Regions from separate parts of the Embleya sp. L77 genome, predicted to be linked through region 1. Evidence: riboswitches for the same ligand, from Rfam matches in the RefSeq annotation. Region 1 holds a riboswitch; the other holds the start of a gene.

The links. Region 1 has a riboswitch for cyclic di-AMP ahead of ACZOOI_RS36085 (transglycosylase family protein). Riboswitches for the same ligand answer to the same signal wherever they lie in the genome.
Region 2: another riboswitch for cyclic di-AMP. It lies ahead of ACZOOI_RS10385 (C40 family peptidase); the one in region 1 lies ahead of ACZOOI_RS36085 (transglycosylase family protein).

What each region holds. Positions count from the first base shown of each region.
Region 1 covers NZ_CM145710.1:1,412,271-1,415,587, forward strand. The annotation lists gene ACZOOI_RS36075 (hypothetical protein) at 33-227, opposite strand; partial or broken gene ACZOOI_RS36080 (fumarylacetoacetate hydrolase family protein) at 271-393, opposite strand; cyclic di-AMP (ydaO/yuaA leader) riboswitch at 1,201-1,396, shown strand; gene ACZOOI_RS36085 (transglycosylase family protein) at 1,429-2,709, shown strand; gene ACZOOI_RS36090 (glycerophosphodiester phosphodiesterase family protein) at 2,912-3,317, opposite strand, start outside.
Region 2 covers NZ_CM145709.1:2,529,847-2,533,163, forward strand. The annotation lists gene ACZOOI_RS10380 (hypothetical protein) at 1-148, shown strand, start outside; gene ACZOOI_RS10385 (C40 family peptidase) at 314-1,396, opposite strand; cyclic di-AMP (ydaO/yuaA leader) riboswitch at 1,406-1,541, opposite strand; gene ACZOOI_RS10390 (PIG-L deacetylase family protein) at 1,994-2,713, opposite strand; gene pcrA (DNA helicase PcrA) at 2,835-3,317, shown strand, end outside.

The DNA.
Region 1 (3,317 bases):
CGGGTCGCCGAGGCGCGGCGCCGCCCACGACGTCAGGGGCGCAGGATCGCCTTCACCGGGTGGCTGCCGCCGCGCATCAGGCCGGTGAAGATCTCCGCGCCCGACTCCAGCGGGTAACTCGCGGTCCAGCCCAGTCCCCAGCCGCCGACGAGTTCGGCGGCCTCGGCGAACTCGTCGCCGGTGTAGGCCAACGAGCCGAGCACCCGCTTCTCGGTACGCACCGGCACGGTCGCATCGAAACCGGCGCTCGCGTCGGCCGGGCCGAGCCGTGTCCTTGCTCTTGCCGCGCGCCCACTGGCCGTCGCCGAATTGCAGGTCGCGGTCGGAGACGTCGTTGGCGACCGTGTACTCGGCGATCGCGTCCATCGCCTCGTCCTTGTCCCCGTGCCGCAGCGACTACCGCCGGCCTCATTCCACTCTCTCGTTGTCATCGTGCCGGACAGGGCCTAACCGACCGCACCGGCCCACCCTCGCGGTGATCACCGAGATCACCATGGCCCTGCTGCCCGCGCCCGCCGACACGGGCACCGGCATCGCCTAGTTCCCCGACCTGGCCCACGCCGGCCGTGCGGTCTCGCGGTCAACCCCGGCTGCCTGCGCCAACTGCGCACCGGCCTGCGTCGGCGCGGGTCGCGGGTGCGCGCGATGCACCTCGCCGAGTTCCTCACCGCATTCCACGCGCCGCCGACCCCCGCGGCCGGCGACCCGAGGGCGGGCTGAGGTCAGGAGGCCGGGCCCGATGTGGCGCACGCAACTCCACAGGGGAGGCCGCGTGCGCCGTACCCGGTCCGGGCTCCAGCCGCCGGCCCGATGCGGCAGGCACGGGAGGCACCCGGCCCGGCCCGAAGTATCACCGGCATATAGGGGTAATCCGGACAATATTTTGCGGGCGCATGACGCACGTCACAACGCGCATACCGTTCGTCAGGAACTCGCACGCACCGTGAACCGAGTTTTCCGGATTCTCACCCGCCGTGATTTCTCAATCAACGGTGAGTGAGCATTTTGGGCACAATGCGTACGGAGTTCGGGACTTTAAGTCCCGTTATTCCACCCTTAACACCCGATTCTTCGGTTTCGGCGAATCGTGATGTTTGGTTCCGCGCCGGGGGTGTGCGTAGTTTGGTGCTTCGCCACACCGGTCCGGTGCTCGGCGAAATGGTCTCCCGGTTCGCCGAATCCTGCCGCCGGAGCGAGGCCACGGTACGAAACCCGAAAGGCAGGAGCGGGGGAACCAAGTGGAATGCCGTCCCGGGCGTCTGTGACACAGGCGCCCACGCGGACGGCTTGGGGTGAAGCCGTGCCCGTCCCTCTCATCCGAGGGTCGAACACGGCCGGGCGAGACTCTCCAGCCCGAATCCGACAGCTCACTTCGTAGGCGTGGGAGAAGGAAAAATCTTCGTGCAGTCGTTCATCACCCCTGCCCGTATGCCCAAGAAGACGCGCCTCGCGCTGACTCTCGGCATGGCCGGCGCCATCGTCGCCGCCCCGCTGATCACCGGTATCGCAACCGCCAACGCCGCCTCGGTCTCCACCTGGGACAAGGTCGCCATGGGCGAGAGCTCGGGCAACTGGCACATCAACACCGGCAACGGTTTCTACGGTGGCCTGCAGTTCACCCAGAGCACCTGGAACGAGTTCGGCGGTCAGCAGTACGCCCCGCGCGCCGACCTGGCCACCAAGGACCAGCAGATCGCCATCGCCGAGAAGGTCCTGGCCGTGCAGGGCCCCGGCGCCTGGCCGAACACCTCCGGCCCGGCGGGTCTGACCAAGGGCGGCGCCAAGGCTGCCGTCTCGCCGACCACCAAGTCCTCCGGCTCGGCCAAGACCTCGATCAAGGTCGCCCCCAAGGCCGCCGAGAAGCCGGCCGAGTCCAAGCCGGCGACCGCCGCCGCCCCGAAGATCGAGGTCGTCCCGGCCGCCGCGAAGCCCGCGTCGACCACCACCTCGTACTCCGTGGTCAAGGGTGACACCCTGTCCAAGATCGCCGCCGACAAGGACATCGCCGGTGGTTGGCACAAGCTGTACGCCGACAACCGGTCCGTGATCGGTGGCAACCCGAACCTCATCCACGTCGGCCAGAAGCTCTCGCTGTCCGGCAAGGCCAAGGCGTCAACCGCCACCGCCACCACCACCACCGCCAAGGTCGAGGTCGCGCCGAAGGCCGCGCCCAAGACCGAGACCGTGGCCGAGACCAAGCCCTCGGCGTCGGTGAAGGTCGCGCCGAAGACCACGGTCAAGGAGAAGGCCCCCGTCGCCGCCAAGGCGTCCTCCGCCAAGGCCGGCAGCACCGCGGTCAACGCGTCCGGCTACGTCGCTCCGGTGAGCGGCTCGCTGGGCACCGCGTTCGGCGTCGGCGGCAAGATGTGGTCCAGCGGCAGCCACACCGGCCAGGACTTCGTGGCCTCCACCGGCACCCCGGTGAAGGCGATCACCTCGGGCACCGTGGTCAAGGCCGGCAACGGCGGCGCCTACGGCAACGAGATCGTGATCAAGCACGCGGACGGCAAGTACTCGCAGTACGCGCACCTGTCCAGCATCGGCGTGCGCGCCGGTGCCACGGTGAGCACCGGTCAGCAGATCGGCCTCTCCGGTGCGACCGGCAACGTGACCGGCCCGCACCTGCACTTCGAGATCCGCACCACCCCGAACTACGGCAGCGGCATCAACCCCGTCAGCTACCTGCGCGCGCACGGCGTCAACCTCTGATCCGAGCGTCACTCAGGCAGTAGCCGCACGGCAACAGCCACGCTGCGGTAGCCGTACAAGGGCCGGGCCCGTCGACCACGCGTCGACGGGCCCGGCCCACGTGCGCGTCCGCACCCCTGCGGAGGCCCCGATCCCCGCGGACTCCGAAGCCCCGCGCACTCCGAGACCCCCGCGCGCGCCGAAGCCCCGCGGGCCGGGTCGATCAGCCGCGTGCCGGATACCGCTTGGGCAGCGGCAGTCCGCGTGCGGCCAGCAACTCCCGTGCCCGATCGGGGTAGTCGGTGATCAGACCGTCCACGCCGTCGTCCATCAGCTTGGCCATGGTCGCCGGGTCGTCGATGGTCCACGGCACGACCTTGATGCCCCTCGCGTGCGCCTGGGCGACCATCTCCCGGGTCACGTACGGGCGGTAGTCCGGGTCGGTGACCTTGCCGTTCTGCGGGAAGCCGTGCACAGGCGAGAACGTCGTGGCGCCGAACGAGGCGATCGCGCGCAGCGGGTCGCCGCCGAAGTCGTCGATGTCCAGGCCGCCCAGCCAGGGCGAGGCGCCGGGCTTGCCGACCTGGAGGAAGTCGTAGTTGGTCAACGCGACCAGCGGCAGCCGCGGT
Region 2 (3,317 bases), on a different replicon from region 1:
CAAGATCGGCACCAAGCTGGTCATTCTGCTGGCCATCCTGCTGCTGGTCTGGGGCAACCGCGCCGCGGACCGGGTGTCCTCCAAAGTGCTCGGCGCGATCGGCCTGCTGACCGTGGCGAACATCGCCATCGCGGTCATGTGGACCTGAGACCCCGCCGACTCCGCCCACCGTCGGCACGAGCCGACCCGCCGAGGCGAGCGACCGCAGGTGGGTGGTCCGAGCGACCGCCGCACCCGACACACACGACGGCGCCCTCCACGCGGAACGAATCCGCGGGAGGGCGCCGTTGAGGTTTTCGGGCGGCCGGTGGATTTACCCGGGTCGAATCGCCGCGTAGAACGGCATCGAGTCGAGCGGCGCCTCGGTCACGGTCTTGCCGGGACGCGGGGCGTGGATGATCTTGCCGCCGCCGATGTAGAGGCCCACGTGCCGGTTGTCCGAGTAGAAGAACACCAGGTCGCCCGGCTGGAGCGAGCCCTTGGCGATCCGTGGACCGTCGTTGACCTGGGTCCAGGTGGTGCGGGTCAACCTGACGCCTGCGGCCTTCCACGACGCCTGGGTCAGCCCCGAGCAGTCGTAGGAGCTGGGCCCCTCGGCGCCCGACACGTACGCCTTGCCGATCTGGGCCCGCGCGAACGCGATCGCGGCCGCGGCCCGGCCGGACGCGGGGACGTTGGTCGCCGGCGGCGTGTCCTCCTTGTCCCGCGAGCTGCGGTCGTTGCCGCGCGTGGTGTCGCCCTCGTGCTCGTCCGAGTCGAGGACTTCCTTCTTCTGCTGCTCGGTGAGCGTGTTCAGCAGCCGCTGAGCCTCGGCGAGCTTGGCCTGGATCTCGGTCTTGTTCTTGTTCAGCTCGGTCCGCAGCTTCTCCAGCTCGGCCAGCTGCGAGGAGGCCTCGGTGCGGTCCTGCTGGAGAACCCGGGCCTGCGCCGCGATCTGCTTCAGCTTGGCGGCCTGCTGACCGTCGAGCTGGGACATCATCTGCGACTTCTGCAGGTAACCCTCGGGGTCGCCGCTGAGCGCCAGTGACAACGACGGCGGCAGGCCGCCGCTGCGGTACTGGTTCGCCGCCAGGACACCGATCTGGTCACGCAGAGCGTTCAGCGCGACCTGTTCCTCGGTGACGCGAGCCTGCGTCTGGTTCGCGGTGACCTGCTTCTTTTCCAGCTGATCTTCGACGCCGTTGGCGACGTCGGTGACCTTGACCACGTCACTGTGCAGCTGGTTGACCTGCTGCTTGACCTGCTCGAAGGATGCGGCGGGGTCCGCGCTCGCGGTGCCGGCAAAGGTCATCACGCCGGTCATCGTCGCGGCGGCCGTCACTACGGTCGCTGCGGTACGCGCGGCGGTGCGCGGCTTGGGCTTGCGGTGCTGCCCGGGTCGACGTTGGGACGCCACTGGTGGCGAGTCTCCTTCCTCGGCCGCCTACCGGGTTAGCTGACGGGTTCGGGCGGAAGAAGGCGCCCTACGGTGCCGGAGCACCGATTCACCCCAGGGACTGCAAGGGTCCCCGGTTCCGGCTTCGCATCGTCAACGATGGTTACCCACCGTCACCTGAACGCGTCCCCGAATTCGGCGGAGGTGATCGTGTCGACCGGGTGGCCGACGTCGAGCCGATCGCCTGTCGCAGAACACTAGTCACAGGCGTGTCAGGACCATCATCATCAGCCGCCGCATTGCCAAAACTTTACCGAAACCACCGTTTCCTTCTCCGCGTATCACGGGAAAAGCGCGCGGATTCCCGAAAGTCGATCTTGGGGAGATTTGCCAGCAATTATTCGTATGTGACCTGTCCGAGTAGTCCCGGACAAGGACACGGACAACGCCAGGATCGACGTCAACCGGTCATTCTGCTGTCGGTCCGAGGCGGGCCGCCGCGGCACGGGTGTCCCGAGGATGCTCGGCGCACTCGGCCTGTCGACCGCGCCGAACCTCGCCGTCGCGCTCATCTGGACCCGAGACCCCGCCAAGCCCGGGGAACCCAGCCGACCCGCCCTAACGGGTGTCGATCACCCGGAACACCTCGGCCATCCGTCCCGCGCCCAAGCCGAACCGCTCGGCATTGCGGGTGAGCATCGTCGTGACCTCCGCACGCAGCCCGGACAGATGGCTCGTCTGACTCGCGTGCGACAGCAGGGCCGCCATCTTGCGCTCGAACACCGCACTCACCTCGACCGCGTGGTCCGGCGCCGGTGTCGGCGACAACCACGTCTCCGGCACGGTCCACTCCTTCAGCCCCTCCACGTCCAGCAGCTCGGGGTGCGCGAACGGGTTCCGGGCGTCCGGATAGATCGCCCGCATCGCCGCCTCGCCCGCCTCCAGATGATCCGGGTGACTGGGCGCGAGCCGGGCCCAGTCCCGCTCCGGACTCGGGATCACCATGCGCTGCGGACGCACCTGCCGGATCACCCGGGTGATGTCGCGCCGCAGCTCGAAGGTCGCGGCCAGCCGCCCGTCCGGGTAACCGAGCCAGTACAGCTGCCGCACTCCCACGTGCGCCGCCGCCGCGCTCTGCTCGGCCCGCCGGATCCCGCCGATCTCGGATCGCGGCACCGCCGGGTCAAAGCCGCCCGCGTCCCCGTCGGTGACCAGGCAATAGCTCACCTCGATGCCGGCCTCGGTCCAGGTCGCCACCGTCCCCGCCGCCCCGTAGTCGATGTCGTCCGGATGCGCGGCCAGCACCAGGACCCGCTCCACGTCGCGATCGTCCAGCACGATGTACTCCCTTGGTCCGATCGATCCGACGGCGGGACAACCCGTCGCCGGCGCCATGATCTCCGCTCCGTACAAAGGGCCGAGCACGACTCGCTTGTTACCCACCTAGACTCGGGGAACGATGAGCAGCCTCTTCGACGACATCCCCCTGCCCGGTTTCGAGACCGCGGCCAAGAAGTCCCCCACGGGCCCCGCGGACGACATCCCGCTGCCGCCCGAGCCGGACGACAACCACGTGTACGGCCTGCCGGAGGACTATCCGGACGACCTGTACGAGGGGCAGTACGCGCCGCCCCCCGAACCGCGCGACGCCTACTACCGCAACGGCGCCCCGCGCCCGGTCGTGGATCCGGCGCGGCTGCTCGACGGGATGAACCCGCAACAACGCGCCGCGGTCGTGCACGAAGGGTCCCCGCTGCTCATCGTGGCCGGCGCGGGCTCCGGCAAGACCCGCGTGCTGACCCATCGGATCGCCCACCTGCTCGCGGCCCGCGGTGCGCATCCCGGCGAGATCCTGGCGATCACCTTCACCAACAAGGCCGCCGCCGAGATGCGCGAGCGGGTCGAGGCGTTGGTCGGGCCGCGTACCAAGGCCATGTGGGTG